2 regions of the Kitasatospora nipponensis genome follow, and region 1 is predicted to be linked to the other one. Evidence: riboswitches for the same ligand, from Rfam matches in the RefSeq annotation. Region 1 holds a riboswitch; the other holds the start of a gene.
What was found. A riboswitch is a leader RNA that binds a small molecule or an ion and turns the genes downstream of it on or off. The one in region 1 is predicted to bind ZMP and ZTP.

Region 1 (15,331 bases):
TCCCGAGCCCGCCGTGCGAGCCCCGCGCCCCGACCCGCCGCCGACACCGGCACGGGCCTGACGGCCCGGCGACCCGGACGCCGTAGGGTGAAGGAGAACGTCCGCGCAGCGCCCTGTTGACCCCGTTCACCGACCACGTTTCACACCCCGGAGCGAGAGAGTGCCCCGACAGCTCTTCTTCTACGACCAGCCCGAGCGGTTCGTGGCCGGTACCGTCGGCCAGCCCGGCGCGCGCGCGTTCTTCCTGCAGGCCAGTGCCCGCGGCCGGATCACCAGCGTGCTGCTGGAGAAGACCCAGGTCGCCGCGCTCGCCGAACGGGTCGAGGAGGTGCTCGACGAGGCGCTGCGGCGCAGCGGCGGGCAGGCCCCGATCCCGGCCGTCGCGCCCACCGAACTGGTCGACACCGCGCCGCTCGACCTGCCGCTGGAGCAGGAGTTCCGGGTCGGCACGATGGCGCTCGCCTGGGACGGCACCGAGGGCTGCCTGGTGGTCGAGGCGCAGGCCGTGGTCGAGGAGGCCGAGGAGGAGGACGCCGAGGCCGAGGCGGCGGCGTTCGAGGACGACGAGAACGGCCCGGACATGCTGCGGGTGCGGCTGACCGGCGCGATGGCCCGGGTCTTCGCCAAGCGGGCGCTCGACCTGGTGGCGGCCGGCCGCAAGCCCTGCCCGTTCTGCAACCTGCCGCTCGACCCGGAGGGGCACCTGTGCCCGCGCGCGAACGGCTACCGGCGCTGAACGCCGACCGGTCCACGGGCGAGCGGTCCACGTCCGACCGGTCCGCAGCCGCCCGGCAGGACGGCGCGGCCGGTCAGGACGGCGCCGGCCAGCAGGGCCGCGCCGAGCAGGACACGGCGGCCGAGCAGGACATACCCGAGGCCGCCCCGGCCGCCGGCGCAGCGTTGGCCGCCGACGTACCGGCCGCGCTGCGGCTGCTGCGCGAGGGGGAGCTGACCGTCCACGGGCAGCTCACCGACGCCTCCAACGCGGCGCTGTACTGCTCGGTGACCCTGGACGGCGTCAGCGCGCCGTGCGTCTACAAGCCGGTGGCCGGCGAGCGGCCGCTGTGGGACTTCCCGGACGGCACGCTGGCGGGGCGCGAGGTGGCCGCCTACGAGGTCGGCGCCGCCACCGGCTGGGCGCCGATCCCGCCCACCGTGCTGCGCGAGGGCCCCTACGGCAGCGGCATGGTGCAGGTCTGGGTGGAGCCGGATCCGAAGGCCGCGCCGCTGCTCGCGCTGCAGGACCCGGCCGGTCCCGAGCAGGGCTGGCTGCCGATCGTGCGCGCCGACGTCGGCGCGGGCCGCACCGCGCTGCTGGTGCATCCGGACGACCGCCGGCTGCGGCGCCTGGCGGTGGTGGACGCGGTCCTCAACAACGCCGACCGCAAGGGCGGCCACCTGCTGCCCGCCGCCGACGGCCGGATCTACGGCATCGACCACGGGGTCACCTTCGCCGTCCCGGGCAAGCTGCGCACGCTGCTCTGGGGCTGGGCGGAGCAGCCGCTGACCGAGGAGGCCGGCGAGATGCTGCGCCGTCTGGAGTCGGAGCTGGCGGGGGCGCTGGGGGAGCGGCTGCGGCCGCACCTGACGGCGGCTGAGCTGACGGCCACCCGGGAGCGGGTCGCGGGGCTGCTGCGCAGCGGGCGCCATCCGGTGCCGTCCCAGGAGTGGCCCTCGATCCCCTGGCCGCCGGTCTGACTCCGCCCGGTCCGCCCGGTCTCCTGCGGCCGTCCCGCCACCCGCCCGACGGCTGCTGATCGTCCCCGACCGACCCCGACCGTTTCGGCTCGGATTTCAGCCGATTCTGCGTACTGGTTAGCCTTTCAAATGATCGCAAGGTTAGAGTCATTTTCATGCATGCCTGGCCCGCCTCCGAGGTTCCCGCCCTGCCTGGTCAGGGACTCCCCCTGCGTATCCACGACACCGCCGAGGGCAGGATCCGGGAGGTCGTGCCGCAAGGCCGCACCGCCCGCCTGTACGTCTGCGGCATCACCCCGTACGACGCCACCCACCTCGGCCACGCCGCCACCTACGCCACCTTCGACCTGATCCAGCGGGTCTGGAAGGACGCCGGCCACGACGTCCTGTACGTCCAGAACGTGACCGACGTGGACGACCCGCTGCTCGAGCGCGCGATCGCCACCGGTCAGGACTGGACGGCCCTGGCCGAGCGCGAGACCGCGCTCTTCCGCGAGGACATGACGGCGCTGCGGATCCTGCCGCCGGCCCACTACATCGGCGCCGTCGAGTCGATCCCGTGGATCGTCCCGCTGGTCAAGAAGCTGCTGGCGAGCGGCGCGGCCTACCGGGTGGACGGCGACATCTACTTCTCGGTGGCCGCCGACCCGCGCTTCGGCGAGGTCTCCGGGCTCAGCCAGGAGGAGATGCTGCCGCTCTTCGCCGAGCGCGGTGGTGACCCCGAGCGTCCCGGCAAGCGCCACCCGCTGGACGCGCTGCTCTGGCTGGCCGCCCGCCCGGGCGAGCCGGCCTGGGACACCGAGCTGGGCCACGGCCGTCCCGGCTGGCACATCGAGTGCGTGGCGATCGCGCTCGAGTACCTGGACATGTCCTTCGACATCCAGGGCGGTGGCAGCGACCTGGTCTTCCCGCACCACGAGATGGGCGCCGCGCACGCGCAGGCGGCCACCGGCGCGCACCCGTACGCGCGGGCCTACGTGCACGCCGGCATGGTCGGCCTGGACGGCCACAAGATGTCGAAGTCGCGCGGCAACCTGGTCTTCGTCTCGGCGCTGCGCCGCGAGGGCGTGGATCCGGCGGCGATCCGCCTGGCCCTGCTCTCCAAGCACTACCGCGGTGACTGGGAGTGGAGCAAGGACGTCCTGGACGAGGCCGTCGAGCGGCTCGCCCGCTGGCGGGCCGCGGTCTCCCGGCCGGACGGGCCGTCGGCCGAGCAGATGCTCACCGAGGTGCGCGCCGCGCTCGCCGAGGACCTCGACGCGCCGGCCGCGCTGGCCGCCGTGGACCGCTGGGCCGCCCAGCAGGCCGCCACCGGCGGTGACGAGCCCGGCGCGCCGGGCCTGGTCTCGCGCACCGTGGACGCCCTGCTGGGCGTCGCGCTCTGAGTCGACGGCCGCCCCACGGGGGCGTCGACCTGTAACGAATGTGCCCTGGGGGCCGCCGACCTGACAGTGGGTCGGCGGCCCGCCCCCCCCCTTCGGCGTACTCTCCGGCCGGTACGCCGCTTCGGATTCCGCAGACACGCCGGGCCCGATCTGCGGATTGCGCGGCGTTCCGGCTTCGTGGCATCGGATTTCCCCAAGCCATTGCCACCCCGGCACCCCACTGGGCACCATATGGGCCACACCGGGCGCCCCACGGGCCCGGCAGAGGTTCCGCAGCACCCGCTCCACCCGTCGCCACAAGCGCCAACGGCTGGACCGCAGCGTGCTGCCCCAGTCGGCGCGCCGCCCCTCGCCTCACCTCCCGCCCCCCCCGCGCCCCCGCGCGTCCCTTCCTCCGACCGGTCCAGGAGAGGCAGCCCCCGTGTCCTCAGAATCACCCGCCGAACCGAGAACCGGCCTGCGCGCCGGCGTCCTCGGCGCCGCCGACACCGTCGTCATGGCCGTCGCCGGCAGCGCGCCGGCCTACTCCCTCGCCTCGACCACCGCCGTCCTGGCCGGCACCGCCGGGCTGGTCGGCCCGGCCGCCCTGCTCTGGTGCGCGATCCCGATGCTGGGCATCGCCTGGGCCTTCAACTACCTGGGCCGGGTCGACGTCAACGCCGGCGCCAGCTACTCCTGGGTGGGCCGCGCGCTCCACCCGGCGCTGGGCTTCCTCAGCGGCTGGGCCCTGGTGGTCTCGGCGACCATCTTCATGGTGGCCGGTTCGCTGCCGGCCGGGCAGTACACGCTCTCGCTCTTCTCCGACTCGCTCGCCCAGAACACCTGGGCGGCCACCGGCGTCGGAGCCTTCTGCTTCCTGGTGATGGCCGGCCTGGTGCTGCTCGGCGCGCAGATCACCGCCCGGGCGCAGTGGATCATGACGGGCATCGAGGTGGCGATCCTCGCCGTCTTCGGCGTCGCGGCGCTGATCCACGGCGGCAGTGCGGCCACCTTCTCCTGGTCCTGGCTCTGGGGCTTCGGCCACTTCGGCGGGGTGAAGGGCTTCGCGGCGGCCGCGCTGATCGCGGCCTTCTACTTCTGGGGCTGGGACGTGACCGCCAACCTCAGCGAGGAGACCAGCGACAGCAAGAAGAACTCCGGCCTGGGCGGCCTGATCGGCGTGGTCGGCGTCTTCGCGCTCTTCGAGGTCATCACCATCGCGATCAACCTGATCATCAGCCAGGACGACATCGGCAACCCCGACTCCCCGCCGCTGCTCACCACGCTGGGCAACACCGTCTGGCCGGGGGTGGGCGGCAAGATCCTGGTGGTCGCGGTGATGCTCTCCACCATCGCGACGCTGGAGACCACGCTGATCCAGGTCACCCGCTCGCTCTTCGCGATGGGGCGCGACCGCACCGTCCCGGGTGTCTTCGGCGTGGCGCACCGGCGCTGGCAGACCCCGTGGGTGGCGCTGGCGGTGGTCGTGGTGATCTCGCTGGGCCTGTTCGTCGGCTCCAACGCGCTGGGCTCGGTGAACACCATCCTGGCCGACGCGGTCTCCGCCATCGGCCTGCAGATCTCGGTCTACTACGCGCTGGCCGGCCTCGCGGTCGTGGTCGCCTACCGCAAGCTGATCCTCACCTCGGTCTCCAACGCCGTCTTCATCGGGCTCTGGCCGCTGGCCGGCGCGGTCTTCATGGGCTTCCTCTTCGTGGAGAACTGCATGACCCTGCCCGGCGCGCAGCTCGGCATCGGCCTGGGCGCGCTGGCGATCGGCGTCATCCCGCTGGCCTGGTACTGGGCCAAGGGCAGCGCGTACTACCGCTCCGCGCCGGGGCTGTTGGACGCCTCGGAGCTGTCGGGGGAGCCGTCGACGGAGGTGATCGGCGCCGGGTCGACCGGGCCGGCCGGAGCCGCCGGGGCCTCCAGCGCCTCCTGACCCACCGCGAGCGCGCCGAGCTGCTCCGTCTCCGCCAGCGCCTCCGTCGTCAGCTCCTCCGCCCTGGCCCGGGCCCGGGCCTCCTCCTGGGCCTCGGCCTCGGCCTCGTGCCGGTCGTGGCGGGTGTCGTGGGTCCTGGTGGCGCTGTCGAGGAAGCGGAGCAGCTCGACCGGGAACGGCAGCACGAGGGTGGAGTTCTTCTCGGCCGCCACCTCCACGACCGTCTGCAGCAGGCGCAACTGGAGGGCGGCCGGGGTGGCGCTCATGATCGCGGCGGCCTCGGAGAGCTTCGCGGACGCCTGGAACTCGCCGTCCGCGGTGATGATCCGGGCCCGCCGCTCACGGTCCGCCTCGGCCTGGCGGGCCATCGAGCGCTTCATCGACTCCGGCAGCGCCACGTCCTTGATCTCCACCCGGTCGATCTGGATGCCCCAGCCCATCGCGGGGCTGTCCAGCATCAGCTCCAGGCCCTGGTTGATCGGCTCCCGGTTGGCCAGCAGGTCGTCCAGCTCGCTCTTGCCGATGATCGAGCGCAGCGAGGTCTGGGCGACCTGGGAGATGGCGAACTGGTAGTCCTGCACCGCCACGGTGGCCAGCACCGGGTCCTCCACCTGGAAGTAGACGACCGCGTCCACCCGCACCGTGACGTTGTCGCGGGTGATGCCCTCCTGGGCCGGCACCGGCATGGTGACGATCTGCACGTTCACCCGCCGGATCCGGTCGATGACCGGGATCAGCACCACCACGCCGGGCTGGCGGACCTCCTCGCGCACCCGGCCGAAGCGGAAGACCACGCCCCGCTGGAACTGCTGCACCACTCGCACGCTCACCGCTGCCCACGCCGCAGTGAGCGCGGCCGCACCGGCCAGTGCCCCCAGCACCGCATCCACGATCATCGCCGTCACCTCGGCCGCTCCCGGATCCGGATATCCACGGTACTCCGCGCACTGGGCCGAAAGTGGTCTAGACCCTTGACAGGGAACGGTCGGGACGGGTGGACTGGAGCGGGCCGGTGACCGGCGGCTGCCCGACGCCGGTCACCGCGCGCCCCGGCGGTGCCGCTGCTCCCCTTCGGCACGCAGCGCCCTGCGCCCGCGGGGGCCCGCGCGGTAGAGTCCCGCGAGCAGGGCCCGCGTCGCGGGGGCGCGGGACACGGCGGTAGCGCGGCTGCGGGTGCGCGGGTGGGAGCGGAGTGTCCGTCGAGGGCAACGTCGAGTTCGAGAAGATCCTGCCCGCCGACCTGAGGCGGCTGCCGGTCACCGCCCAGGCGCTGGACAACCAGTGGCTCACGGCGGGCGAGCTGCGCGGGGTGTGGAGCGGGGGCCGCTCACGGCGGGCGGCGCTGCGCGAGCAGGGCGCCCGGGTCCGCACGGAGTACCTCCGGGCGCTCGTCACCGCCGACCAGGTCGTGGTCAACCGGGCCTACCTGTACAACAATCCGGTCATCTCTCAGGACTACCTGGCGAAGGCCGCCGGCCGGGACGCCTTCCGGCAGCTGCTGGACGACGGCGTCCTGGTCCCCTTCCTGTGGAACGAGGCGACGCCGGTCCAGGAGCCGGCCTTCGGGCTGCGCGACCTCGAAGAGGTCTGGCCGGCCTGGACCGCCGTCGCACAGGAGTGCCGGATGACCTGCCTCTCCCTGGACTGGGACGGGGCGGGCGAAGGCGCCGGCGCCGCCGGGGCCGCCGACCGGCTGGGGAGCGCGTTCGCCCGCTACGTCCAGGGCCTGGAGCAGGTCGACCTCCCCGCGCTGGCCCGGACGCTGGGCGTGCCGCCGGCCGGCGAGCAGCCGCTGCACGAGCGGCTGCGGCAGGTGGCCGACTTCGGCCGGGCGCAGGTCGAGGCGACCGGCCTGGTCTCCCGGGACGCGCTCTACCGGACCTTCGTGGTGGCCCCGGGCAGCAACCCCGCCGAGCGCTCCTACGATCCGGCCCGGGCGTTCGGCGCCGAGATCAAGCAGGTCGTCGACCTGGCCTACAACGTCAACCTGGCCGACCGGCTGGGCGCCTACGCCCTCACCCCGCACGACTCCCTGCCGCGCACCGCACTCCAGGAGTGGCAGCTGGCACCGCGGGCGGCGGGCCCGGAGCTCTCCGCCGACCACCTGGTCGAGGTCGTCCGGCGCACCGCCTTCGACATCCTCCAGGAGGGCCTCTACGTCGAGTCGTTCGGCCAGCTCACGCTGGACGACGTGGTCGCGCTGCGGCAGTCCGCCGGCTGGCAGCAGTACCAGGGCGCGTTCCAGGCCCTGCTCGCCGCGCCCGACCTGGCCGACCCGCAGCGCTTCGCCGACCCCGAGCACGGCGCCCCGGCCGTGGTGGGCGGCTACGTGGCGATGCTGCGCGAGGCCAGCGACCGGGCGGCCGGTCGCCGGGTCGGCGCCGCCATGGCGCGGTGGACGCCGACGGCGGAGCTGTTCATCGAGGTCGCCACCGGGCTGGTCCGGATCGCCCTGGGGTCGGTCCCCTTCTTCGAGGTGATCAGCGAGGTGGGCAAACACTTCGTCAAGCGGGCCGTGCCGGTGAGCATCCGGCTGGTGGTCGGCCGCGGCCCGGGCGGGCGCGAACACGCCCGGCTGGGCACGGGCCTGCGGGTCGTCGAGGGCCGGTTCGCCGACGACGGGCGCGCGCAGTGGGAGTCACTGATCACCCGACTGCGCAGCGCCGGCTTCGCGGAGCACCGGGGACTCGGCCCCGGGACGCACCCGGCGCAGCTCAACGGGCGCGACGGGGCACCGTGAGATGGACCGACCCGACCGGGACAGCCCCGACCTGAACCGCCCAGCGCCGGACCGCTACGCCGAACTGCGCCGCAGCCGCCCCGAGCTGTTCGCCAACGACCCCGAGGGCATCGAGATCCTCACCGGGCCCGAGGAGATCGCCGCGGCCGAACGCGCGGTCCGGGAACGGGACGGCGCCGCGCCGGTGGCCGCGGCGCAGGTCGGCGTGGTCTACCAGGACCGCTACGTCACCCTGCTGCGCGACGCGGTGCGCTTCCCCGGCGGCGCCCCGGGGCTCTACCTGCGGCTGCTCCCCACCACCGACGCCCCCGGGGTGGTGGTGCTGCCCCTGCTGGCGGGCGGCGTGCTGCTGGTCGAGCACTACCGGCACGCCACCCGGTCCTGGCACCTGGAGGCGCCGCGCGGGTTCGGTGAGGCGGGCGCCGGCGACGAGCGCAGCGCGCGGCGCGAGCTGGCCGAGGAGATCGGCGCGCGGGTCGAGGAACTGCTGCCGCTGGGGATCGTGTACCCGGACACCGGGCTGCTGGCCGGCCGGGTGGCGCTGTACGCGGCGCGGGTGACGGCGTACGGTGCGCCGGAGCGGGCCGAGGGGATCCGGCGGGTGGTGGACCTGTCCTTCGCGCAGGCGGAGGAGGCGATCGGCAGCGGCGCGATCGACGACGGCTACACCATCGCGGTGCTGACCCGGGCCCGCCTGGCCGGGCTGCTGGTCGGCCGGCTGGTGGACGGCGGGCCGGTGGAGGGCGGCCGGCGTCCGGACGGCGGTGGCTGACCGGGCCGGGTCTCCCGGCGGCCCGGATGCCCGCGGTGGGGCACCCGGACCGCCCTGTCGAACAGGTCGGCGCCGGGCCCGTGCCTAGCGCGAGCCGTCCTTGCCGTCGGCGCCGTCGTCAGCCCGATCGCGTCCGCGGTCGCGGGCCTCGGCGTCGCTCGCCTCCTGCTCCGCCACCGCCTCGCCGGCCGCGTCGTCGCCCGGACCGGCATCGGCTGCCGCATCCGCCGCGGTGCCGTCCGTCGTCGTGCCGTCCCTCGTCGCGTCGTCGGATGCCGCGTCGTCCGCCGTCCCGTCGTCGGTCGAGGTCGTGCCGGCGAGCTCGCCCGGGTCCGTCGCGGTCCGCTCGACGGCGGCCCGCCCGGCCACCGGCTTCTCACCGGCCGGCCCCTGGTTGTCCCGCCGGCGCAGGTAGCGCTCGAACTCGCGGGCGATCGCGTCGCCGCTGGCCTCCGGCAGCTCGGCGGTGTCCTGGGCCTCCTCCAGCTGCTGCACGTACTCGGCCACCTCGCTGTCCTCGGCGGCGAGTTGGTCCACGCCCAGCTGCCAGGCCCGGGAGTCGTCGGGCAGCTCGCCCGGCGGGATCCGCAGGTCGAGCAGGTCCTCCAGCTTGTTCAGCAGCGCCAGCGTGGCCTTGGGATTGGGCGGTTGGGCCACGTAGTGCGGGACGGCGGCCCAGAGCGTGACGGCCGGCACCCCGGCGTGCGCGCAGGCCTCCTGGAGCACGCCGACGATGCCGGTGGGGCCCTCGTAGCGGCTCTCCTCCAGGTCCAGGGTGCGGGCCAGGTCGGCGTCGGAGGTGACGCCGCTGACCGGCACCGGACGGCTGTGCGGGGTGTCGCCGAGCAGCGCGCCCAGGATCACCACCAGCTCCACGCCCAACTCGTGTGCGAAGCCGAGCAACTCGTTGCAGTACGAGCGCCAGCGCATGCTCGGCTCGATGCCGCGCACCAGGACCAGGTCGCGGGTCTTGGGCTCGGTCACTCGGACCACCGACAGGCGGGTGGTCGGCCAGGTGATCCGGCGGACCCCGCCGTCCAGCCAGACCGTGGGCCGGTTGACCTGGAAGTCGTAGTAGTCCTCCGCATCCAGGGCGGCGAACACCTTGCCGGCCCAGGTCTCGTCCAGATGTCCGACCGCCGTGGAGGCGGCGTCGCCCGCGTCGTTCCAGCCCTCGAAGGCACAGACCATGACCGGGTCGATCAACTCGGGAACATCTTCCAACTCGATCACCCAGCGTCTCCCTCCGGCCGGCCTGGCCGCACCGCCCACCCCGCGGGCCGGTGACGTGGCCCTGCGGGCAGGGCGCGGCTGACCGGCTGCCGACTGCTCTCCTCACGTGGAACGCTCCGTTCCACGGACCCTACCTGCCCAGCCTACGGGCTTTGATGCGCGCCGATCCCGACGGGCGGCGCACCCGTCGGGACAGTCTCGGTGCTGCTCGGCCCCGGTGCCACCGGTTATCCGGCCAGCCCTTCGGGCAATCCCGCGGTCCACCGTGCGGTCCGTGGCCGCCCCCACGGCCGGTGCCCGAGCCGCCCCGACCGCCGCCCCGACCGCCGCCCCGACCGCCGGCGCGATCGGCGCTACGGAGCCAGGGCCCGGGCCACCGTGGGCAGATAGCCGCGTGACTGGCCGTCGGCCGTCGGGTGGAAGGACTCCCCGAGGTCGTGCAGCACGATTCCGTTGATCCACTCCTGCCCGGCCGGGGCGCAGACGCCGTGGCCGGCGAAGGCCGGCCGGGGGTCGGCGAAGCGGTAGCCGTGGGCATCGGCCTGACGGTGGATCAGCTCGTCGAGCTGGTCGGTCAGCGCGTTGAAGCGCTCGCGCCGTTCGGCCGTGCCGGTCCAGCAGACGCCGGTGGTGGTGGTCTCCAGCAGGTGCGGGTAGCCGGTCACCACGACCCGGGCGCCGGGGGCGCCGCGTCCGACGGCCGTCAGCAATCCGTCGAGCCGGCCGGGCAGCTGGTCGCGGAGCAGTTGGGCGCTGTGCGCCAACGCGTCGTCGCAGTGGCTCTCGGTGGTCAGCGGCTGCAGGCAGCCCACCACCGCGTCGGTGAAGTCCAGGTCGTTGCCGCCGACGGTCAGCGTCACCAGGCCGGTGCCGCCCGGCACCGCCGGCAGCTGCCCGGTCAGCACGTCCTGGGTGTCGGCGCCGCCGCAGGCCACGTCGGTGAAGGCGGCGGGGGTGTTGGCGGCGGCCCAGAGCACGGGGTAGGCGCCGGAACTGCGGTGGCAGGAGCCGCTCGCCGGGTCGTAGGAGCCGGCCGCGACCCCGGCGGCGTAGGAGTCGCCGAGCGCGACGTAGCCGGGGGCGGTGGCGCGGGTGGCGTGGGCCGGCCCGGCGAGGCTCAGGAGCAGCAGGGGGGCGGCAGCCAGCGCGGCCAGGCGCCTGTGGCGCACAGTGGTCATGGCGACGCATCGTATCCGAAGTACGACGCACCGTAGTGCCGCACGCGCGGCGCCCCGCCCGCCCGCGTCGGGGGCCGCCCGTGCGCGGCGGCGGCCTCAGGGCGTCGGCGGGGTGTACTCGTACGGGGTGGTGGTGCCGAGTTCCTGGAAGCCGAGCCGCTGCAGGATCGGGCGGCTGGTCGGCAGTGCGTCGACCTGGAGGTAGCGGTAGCCGCGCTCGACGGCGAGCCGGGCGCGGTGGGCGACCACCGCGCGGTAGACGCCGCGCCCGCGCCAGGCCGGCACGGTGCCACCGCCCCACAGGCTGGCGAAGTCCGTGCCGGAGTGGAACTCCATCCGGGCCCCGCAGATCGGCTCGTCACCGGCCATCGCGACCACCGCGGCGACCTGCTCCGGGGCCTCGGCGAGCTGGGCCAGCAGCATCCCGACGTAGCGCGAGCCGTCGGTGCCGAAGGCCTCGTCGTGGGTCCGGCCGAAGAGCCGGGCGCTCGCCTCGTCGGTGACAGGCAGCAGGCGCACCCCGTCCGGCAGCGCCTCCGGGCCCGGCAGCGCGGCGGCCTCGGCCACCAGCAGGGACTCCGCCGGCCCGGCCTCGAAGCCGGCCGCGAGCAGCCGGCGCGGCAGGTCGGCCGGCCGGTCGTGGCTGTAGTGCTTCCACTCGAACTCGCGTCCCAGGGCCGCGAAGTAACGCACCTGCTCGGCGATCGCGGCATCCGCCCCGGCCTCGTCGAGGTCGCACCAGAGGATCCCGTTCCAGCCGGCCTCGCCGCCGTCCTGCCGCACCACCGCGCCGATCCGCTGCACCACGGCGCCCGGGCCGTCGGGTGAGGCCTCGCGGCGCAGCTGGCGGTCGAAGAGGTTCAGCACGCTCTGCGGGTTCATCCGCTCAGCTCACCATCACCACCGTGGCCGGGCAAGCCGTTTTCACCGGTACGAGTGGCGGCCGCGGGGGGCGGCGTCCGCCGTGGATGCCCGCGCCCGTGCCCGGCACCGCGCCGCGTTAGACTCGCCGTGGCCGCGACTGGCGAGGGTGGGGCACCACCGGGGAGCGGCCGGCTGCGATCCGATGCGAGCGTCGACCGCCTGGGCGCCTCCGTCAGCGATGTCCACCCCGCTGATGAGGAGTCACCGTGGCCCACCCCTCCCGCACCCTCGACCTGCCGCTGCGCTACGGCATGAACCCGCACCAGGGCGCCGCCCGGGCCACCGCGGTCCACCCCGACCGGCAGCCGGTGCGGCTGCTGAACGGCGCGCCCTCGTACGTCAACCTGCTGGACGCGCTGAACGGTTGGCAGCTCGTCAGGGAGGCCGCGCAGGCCCTGGGCCGGCCGGCCGCGGCCTCCTTCAAGCACGTCTCCCCGGCCGGCGCCGCGCTGGCCGGGCCGGTGGACGCGGTGACCGCCGAGCTGTACGGCGTCGAGGCGGCCGCGGTCGGTCCGGTCACCAGCGCCTACCTGCGGGCCCGCGACGCCGATCCGAAGTCCTCCTACGGCGACTTCGCCGCGCTCTCGCACCCGGTCGACGCCGAACTCGCCGACCTGCTGGCCCGGGTGGTCTGCGACGGGGTCATCGCGCCCGGCTACGAGCCCGGCACGGTGGAGCGCCTGAGCCGCAAGAAGGGCGGGCGCTTCCTGGTCCTGGCGGCCGAGCCCGGCCACACGCCGCCCGAGCAGGAGAGCCGGGAGGTCTTCGGACTGCGGCTGACCCAGGAGCGCGACCGGGCCGCCCTGACGCCGGAGCTGCTCGACCCGGTCCCCGGCCCCGGCGCACCCGCCGCCCTGCCCGCCGCCGCCGTCGAGGACCTGCTGTTCGGCCTCGCGGTGCTGCGCTACACCCAGTCCAACTCGGTCTGCTACCTGCGCGACGGGATGACGCTGGGGATCGGCGCCGGGCAGCAGTCCCGGGTGGACTGCACCCGGCTGGCCGGTGCCAAGGTCGACACCTGGTGGCTGCGCCGGCACCCGGCCGTGCGCGCGCTCGCCTTCCGGCCCGAGGTGCGCCGCCAGGACCGGATCAACTGGCAGATCCGCTTCCTGGAGGGCGACCTCACGCCCGACGAGCGCGGCCGGCTGGCCGCGGCGCTGGCCGCCCCGGCCCGGGAGCTCACGGCCGGGCAGCGCGCCCGGTGGCTGGGCGAGCTCACCGGTGTGGCCTTCGTCTCCGACGGCGCGCTGCCGTTCCGCGACAACGTCGACCACGCCCGGCGGCACGGCGTGCGCTACCTGGCGGAGCCGGGCGGCTCGGTCCGCTCGGACGAGGTCGCCGCCGCCTGCCACGAGCACGGCATCACCCTGGCCCGCACCGGCCTACGGCTCTTCCACCACTGACCGCTCCACCACCCTCCGGGGCGAGGCGCGGCCACCGAAGTGCGCCACGGAGAGCGGCATCCGGCCACTCCGCGGGCCACGGTCCGTGGGAGCAACGGCATTTCGTCCGCTCCCGGGCCCGTTGCCGGCCCCGGCCCCGCCGGGGGCCGGGCCGGGGCCGGCGGACGAATGGCCCACGGTCGCCACCGCGAATTGGATCTGACGATCGTCCGGCCGGCCACTTATCGTGGAGCGCATGACGACTTCCGTTTCCGTGCCGAACGCCCCTACCAAGGTCGACTTCTACTTCGACCCGGCCTGTCCCTTCGCCTGGATCACCTCCCGCTGGATCCTGGAGGTCGAGCAGCACCGTGACCTGGAGCTCAACTTCCGGGTGATGAGCCTGTCCGTGCTGAACTCGGGCCGCGACAACCTGCCCGAGCAGTACCGCGACCTGCTGGACCGCGCCTGGGGCCCGGTCCGGGTCTGCATCGCGGCCGCCGAGCTGCACGGGAACAAGGTGCTGCGCGACCTGTACACCGCGCTCGGCACCCGCATCCACAACGAGAACAACAAGGACTACCAGGCGGTCATCGCCGAGGCGCTCGCCGAGCTGGGGCTGCCGGCCGAGCTGGCCGACGCGGCCACCAGCACCGAGCACGACGAGGCGCTGCGCCGCAGCCACCACGAGGGCATGGACCCGGTCGGCGAGGACGTCGGCACGCCGACCATCCACATCGACGGGGTGGCCTTCTTCGGCCCGGTGCTGACCGCGATCCCGCGTGGCCAGGACGCGCTCAACGTCTTCGACGGCGCCCGGCTGCTGGCCGGCTACCCGAAGTTCTTCGAGCTCAAGCGCACCCGCAGCGGCGAGCTCGACTTCAACTGAGCGCGCCCCGGCGCACCCGTCGGCCCGTCGGCACCCTGTCGTGCCGGCCGGCCGACGCGCGCCGGGCCGGCCGGTCCCGCCCGGGCCCGGTGCGGCGACCGGCGGCGCTCACCCGGCCTGCCGGCACCAGTCCCGCCGGTAGGAGTTCCAGTCGGCGTCCGTGGCGCTGAAGTCCGCGTACACCGCCACCCCGAAGGCCTGCCGGTCGGGCGCCCGGCGGCCCAGGGCCAGCCGCACCCCGCGGACCGCCGCCGGCACCGTCTCGGCCGAGCCGCGGTGGCTCCACTGGTCCTCCCAGTAGGCGGGCAGGCCCATCAGCAGGTCGACCCCGGGCGGGGTGACCTCCAGGGCCAGGGTGGTCTGCCGGGCGACGTAGCCGGTGTAGAGCGAGGGCAGCGGCATGGCGGTGTCGTAGGACATCACGGCGACCTGGTCGACCCGCCGGGCCACCTGCCCGAAGTACTCCTGCGACCACCACTTCGGGTGCCCGGTCAGCGCGCCCGCCACGTCGTGCAGCGCGGGTAGCGGGTCGATCTGGCTGGTCGCCACCGAGAGCGGCGCGCCGCGCGCGGCGGTCACGGCGTGCACCTGGTCGAGCAGGGCCAGGAAGCCCGCGTCGCCGGAGTGGACCGGCTCCAGGTCGAAGTGCACCCCGTCGAAGCCGGCGTCCAGCACCTGCGTGGCCGCCTCGGTGACGGCCCCGCGCACCTGTGGCCGGTCCAGGTGCAGTCCCTCCTGCTCGGGCTCGACCAGGTCGCCCAGCCAGGCCTGCACCCGCACCCCGGGCAGCTCCCGGTGCACCGCGGCGATCAGCGCCGCCGCCTGCGGGTAGAGCGCGGGGGGCAGCGTGCCGTCGTGCTCCAGCGGGCCGGTGTGCACGTACAGGTCACGGATGCCGCCGCGCAGCAGCTGCGGCAGCGCGGCCAGGTCGGCCGGACCCTTGCGCCCGTCCACCCAGGCGTGGCCGAGCCAGGCCGCGTCCCGGCCGCGCGAGCGGGCCTGCGCGGACGGGTCACCGGTCGCCTCCAGCCGCAGCGCGAGGCCCGCACCACCCACAGGGAGCAGTGGGAGCGCGGCGAGTACCGCAGCCCCCAGCGCGACCCGCCGCCGGCGCGACCAGCCGCGCCACACCTCGATCGGACGCCTGCGCGCCGTTGTCCGTCCTGCCGCTCTCAGCTGCATGATCCCCCTCCCGGAGTGGCCCACCAT
Region 2 (4,603 bases), on a different contig from region 1:
CCCCCCCCCCCCCCCCCCGCCCCCCGCCCCCCCCCCCCCCCCGCCCCCCCCGCCCCGGCCCCCCCCCCCGCCCCCCGGCGGTCGTTTCGCGCCACCCGGCGGCCTGATTCAAACATCCCGCGGCCGCATCCTCCGAACCGCGCGATCGACGGCCACCGGCTGTCACCGGAGCGGTACGGCGCGGGTATCGCGGCAGGCGGAGCGGGGTGTGCGGGCGTCGCACGGTGCCACCGGGACGCGGGCCGGGCGGTGCGCCAGGCGGTCGTGACGGGGGCTCAGGATCCGCGGCGGTCGCAGGGACGCGGGCCGTCGGGGTCGACGCTCAGCCTGGTCCGCCCGCAGAGTCCCGTCCGGGGTGCTGCCAGTCGACTGTCCTGAACACGAACCCGTCCTGCTCGTCGGGGAACGCGCCGGCGAGGGGCCCGGCGACGGTGACGGTCCGCCAGGCGGTCCGGCCGGCCCGGGCCGTCAGGCGCGGCAGCAGGTGGGAGGCCTCCTGGACAGTCCGGGGCCCGCCGGCGAAGGCCCGCTCCAGCGCCACGTCCGGCAGCGGCAGCTCGCCCCCGGTGAGCTGCCGGTAGGCGTCCGGCGCGGCCTGGGCCAGGTTCTCGGCGTCCTCGATCGACCGGCCGTCCCACGGCACCGCGGCCAGGCTGTCCGGATCCGCGAGCGCGGCCTCGAAACGGACGCGGCCCAGGCCGATCAGCCAGTCCCGGAACGAGTCGAAGCCCTCGTCGTCGGCCTCGCCGTCGATCAGGCAGGCGGCCACCCAGAGCGGCTCGGTGCAGGACCGGGCCCTGCACTCCCGGTACCGGCGCTGGAACGCGGTGATCTCCTGCGGCGCCAGCCGCGCGAGCAGCCGCACCAGCACGGCGGCCTGGTCCTCGCCAGGGGTGGTGCCCAGGCGGGCGTCCTCGATCAGGTGCCAGAAGCCGTCGATGTCCATGGCGGGGATCCTGTCACCGCGCACCGACGGACGTCAGGTGCGAGGGGCGAACGGCTCAGGGCCGGGCGGGTCGGCCCGGTCGAGGATTTCGTATCTTGTGTAGCGAAGAAGTGATGACGATCCGTCGGACTTCTGGACGCTGTCGGATCTTCCCCCTAATCTCTCGGTGATCATCACATCAGACGGAAAGCGATGCCTCGACTCATGGCCCACCCCGCAGCACAGCCCCAACACCTGCGCGAGATCACCGAGGGCATCATCTACTCCTCGGGCCTGCAGTTCGGCCTCCTGGCCCTCTATGAGGTCGGCACGCTCTTCAGCTGGCACGACCATCTGAACGTCTGCCTGACCTTCAGCGTGCTGTTCGCGCTCGTGGTGGCGATCGTGCTGCCGGTCTGGACGATCCGCTGCCGCACCAATGCCGAGGTCCTCCACCCGGGCACCCAGCAGCGCATGTCGAGCACCCTGGCGGGCTGGTCGTGGTTCATCCCGGTGGGGTTCCTGTGGCTGCCCTACCAGGCCGTGACCACCGCCTGGCGCGCCAGTGCCAAGAACGGCGCCGGCACCGGCCCGGTCCGCCTGTGGTGGTTCGCCCGGCTCGGCGGGTTCGTCGCCATCGTGGCCGCCGGCACGTCGCACGGTGCCGCCGCGGTCCTGATCTGGCTCGCCCTGCGAGGCGTGTCCTACGGCGCCTTCGTCCACCTCGCCCGTCAGCTCTGCCACTGGCAGACCCACGACATCGAGCAGCTCGCCGCGAGCGGCGCCGCGCCCGCACCGGCACCGGCGGCCTGAACGGGCGACGGGCGTGGCCGGTGGGTGGCTCTCGCATGGTGGACGGGGGTGCCGGACGGCCGGCGGGAGTTGATACGGTCCGGGTGAGCCGTGACTGGCGCGCTGGGATGGACTCGACCATCGGGGAGCGGCTCCGTGTCTCACGTTGTCGCCGTGCGCCTGGGCCGTCCGCTTCCCCGCGAGGAGACCGCCTTGGCCAGCCCAGTTCCGCCCGTGTCCAGCTCCCCGTCCACCTCCCCGTCCGCGAGCGCCGCCGTGTCGTCGAACGCCACCGCCGACACCGCCTTCCGCAGCGCGCTGGACGTGGTGCGCGCGGTGGAGCCGCGGGTCGCCGACGCCATCGGCGCCGAGATCGAGGACCAGCGGGCCTCGCTCAAGCTCATCGCGAGTGAGAACTACGCCTCCCCGGCCGTGCTGCTCGCCATGGGCAACTGGCTCAGCGACAAGTACGCCGAGGGCACGGTGGGCCGCCGCTTCTACGCCGGCTGCCGCAACGTGGACACCGTGGAGTCGCTGGCCGCCGAGCACGCCCGTGCCCTGTTCGGCGCCCAACACGCTTACGTCCAGCCGCACTCGGGCATCGACGCCAACCTGGTCGCCTTCTGGGCCGTGCTCTCCCAGCGGGTCGAGAGCCCGGCCCTGCGGCGCGCCGAGGCCCGGCACGTCAACGACCTGAGCGAGCAGGAGTGGGCCGAGCTTCGGGCGGAGCTGGGCAACCAGCGGATGCTCGGCATGTCGCTGGACACCGGTGGCCACCTCACCCACGGCTTCCGTCCGAACATCTCCGGCAAGATGTTCGAGCAGCGCAGCTACGGGACCGACCCCGCCACCGGGCTGATCGACTACGACGCGCTGCGGGCGACGGCCCGGGAGTTCCGCCCGCTGATCCTGGTGGCCGGCTACTCGGCCTACCCCCGTTTGGTGAACTTCCGGCTGATGCGGGAGATCGCCGACGAGGTGGGCGCCACGCTGATGGTCGACATGGCGCACTTTGCGGGGCTGGTCGCGGGCAAGGTGCTGACCGGCGACTTCGACCCCGTGCCGCACGCCCAGATCGTCACCACGACCACCCACAAGTCCCTGCGCGGCCCGCGCGGCGGCATGGTGCTCTGTGACGACGCGTTGGCCGAGCACGTCGACCGGGGTTGCCCGATGGTGCTCGGCGGCCCGCTCCCGCACGTGATGGCGGCCAAGGCGGTGGCCTTCGCGGAGGCCCGCCGCCCCGAGTTCCAGGACTACGCGCGGCGTGTGGTGGACAACGCGCAGGCGCTGGCCGAGGGTCTGCTGCGGCGCGGCGCCACCCTGGTCACCGGCGGCACCGACAACCACCTGGTCCTCGCCGACGTCTCCGGCTACGGCCTGACGGGCCGCCAGGCCGAGGCCGCGCTGCTGGACTCCGGCATCGTCACCAACCGCAACGCCGTCCCGCAGGACCCGAACGGCGCCTGGTACACCTCGGGCGTGCGGATCGGGACCCCCGCGCTGACCACCCGCGGGCTCGGCACGGCCGAGATGGACGAGGTCGCCGAACTGATCGACACCGTCCTGCGCGGCACCACCGCGCGCGTGTCCGGTGGCGGCGAGCCCTCCAAGGCCCAGTACGAGCTGGACCCCGCGCTGTGCGAGGCGATCGCCCGGCGGGGCGCCGACCTGCTGGCCGGATTCCCGCTCTACCCGGGCATCCACCTCGGGTAGCCGGTTCCCTGACCGGGACGCCACCGCGTGGTCGTGGCGTCCCGGTCACGGGACACCCCGGCCGCCGGGCCGGGGCACTCCCCGCCCGGCCACCGTCGGCCGGCGCGCCGGGCGGGCTCGCGGGGACCGCCGTCGTCGCCCTCGTCCGTGTCCCGATCACGCTCCGGCGCTGCGGCGGGCAGAGCCGGCGGGCGCTGCGAGGGGCAGTCGGGCCGGGCTCGCCGGGTCGGGCCGGACGGCGGCGGGGCATATGCCCAGATGAATGTCCGGACGAAGAGGGAAGCCGGCTTCCGCTTGGGGAGCCGCCGGGCACGGGCGGCCCGTTCGGCTCGATCCGGCGCATCGTCACCTGCCGTGACCGGCGCCGCAGTTCATTGACTTGGTCTGGGTGAGCGAGGAAACTCGGTCCCTGTTCGACCGGGCCGGGCACCCGCCAGGGTGGATCGACTCCGGTGACGGCCACCGCCGTTGGGGTCGGTGGGGGGAGGCTGCGAGCCTGCGTGCCCGCAGTCGGGAGAAGGACGTGCCGTGCCGACTGTGCCCGAGCTCGTGGCGGCCCGCGCGGCCGCCGACCCGCACCGCACCGCCCTCGTGCAGGGCGACCGTGAGCTGACCTACGGCGCGCTGCTCGACTGGGCGGACGCGCTGGCCGGACAGCTGGGCGCCCGCGGGGTGTCGGCGGGCGCCACGGTCGCGGTGCTGTGCGAGCGGTCGATCGAGTACGCGGTCGCCGCGCTCGGCGTGCTGCGGGCCGGCGCCTGCTACCTGCCGCTGGACCCGGCCTACCCGGCCGAGCGCCGCGCGCTGATGCTCGAGGACGCCGCGGTGGCCGAGGTGCTGGACGCGGCCGCAGTCGCCGCCGCCCGCCCGACCGGGCCGCCGCCGCGCCCCGCGAGCGCGCCGGGTGGCGACGATCTCGCCTATGTGGTCTATACCTCTGGCTCCACCGGGCGTCCCAAGGGCGTCGCCGTCGAGCACGGCAGCCTGCTGAACCTGGTGACCTGGGCGCACGCCACCTTCGCCCCCGGCCCCGGCGACCGCACCCCGCTGCTGTCGGCGGTCGGCTTCGACGCCTCGGTCCTGGAGCTGTGGCCCCACCTGACGGCGGGCGCCACCGTCGTGGTCGCCACCGAGCACGACCGGCGCTCCCCGACCCGGCTGCGGGACTTC

Region 2: another riboswitch for ZMP and ZTP. It lies ahead of ABD323_RS30515 (glycine hydroxymethyltransferase); the one in region 1 lies ahead of ABD323_RS30840 (phosphoribosylaminoimidazolecarboxamide formyltransferase).

The regions. Positions count from the first base shown of each region.
Region 1 covers NZ_BAAALF010000158.1:616-15,946, reverse strand. Annotated here, with positions in the region: gene ABD323_RS30890 (DUF3090 family protein) at 161-736, shown strand; gene ABD323_RS30885 (SCO1664 family protein) at 868-1,698, shown strand; gene mshC (cysteine--1-D-myo-inosityl 2-amino-2-deoxy-alpha-D-glucopyranoside ligase) at 1,854-3,083, shown strand; gene ABD323_RS30875 (APC family permease) at 3,580-5,004, shown strand; partial or broken gene ABD323_RS30870 (slipin family protein) at 5,145-5,900, opposite strand; gene ABD323_RS30865 (hypothetical protein) at 6,197-7,744, shown strand; gene ABD323_RS30860 (NUDIX hydrolase) at 7,746-8,516, shown strand; gene ABD323_RS30855 (PAC2 family protein) at 8,601-9,749, opposite strand; gene ABD323_RS30850 (SGNH/GDSL hydrolase family protein) at 10,103-10,927, opposite strand; gene ABD323_RS30845 (GNAT family N-acetyltransferase) at 11,024-11,809, opposite strand; ZMP/ZTP riboswitch at 11,935-12,023, shown strand; gene ABD323_RS30840 (phosphoribosylaminoimidazolecarboxamide formyltransferase) at 12,058-13,254, shown strand; gene ABD323_RS30835 (mycothiol-dependent nitroreductase Rv2466c family protein) at 13,490-14,122, shown strand; gene ABD323_RS30830 (glycoside hydrolase family 18 protein) at 14,231-15,304, opposite strand.
Region 2 covers NZ_BAAALF010000154.1:506-5,108, reverse strand. Annotated here, with positions in the region: gene ABD323_RS30525 (DUF4240 domain-containing protein) at 323-946, opposite strand; gene ABD323_RS30520 (DUF4328 domain-containing protein) at 1,151-1,738, shown strand; ZMP/ZTP riboswitch at 1,819-1,910, shown strand; gene ABD323_RS30515 (glycine hydroxymethyltransferase) at 1,952-3,433, shown strand; partial or broken gene ABD323_RS30510 (amino acid adenylation domain-containing protein) at 3,962-4,603, shown strand, end outside.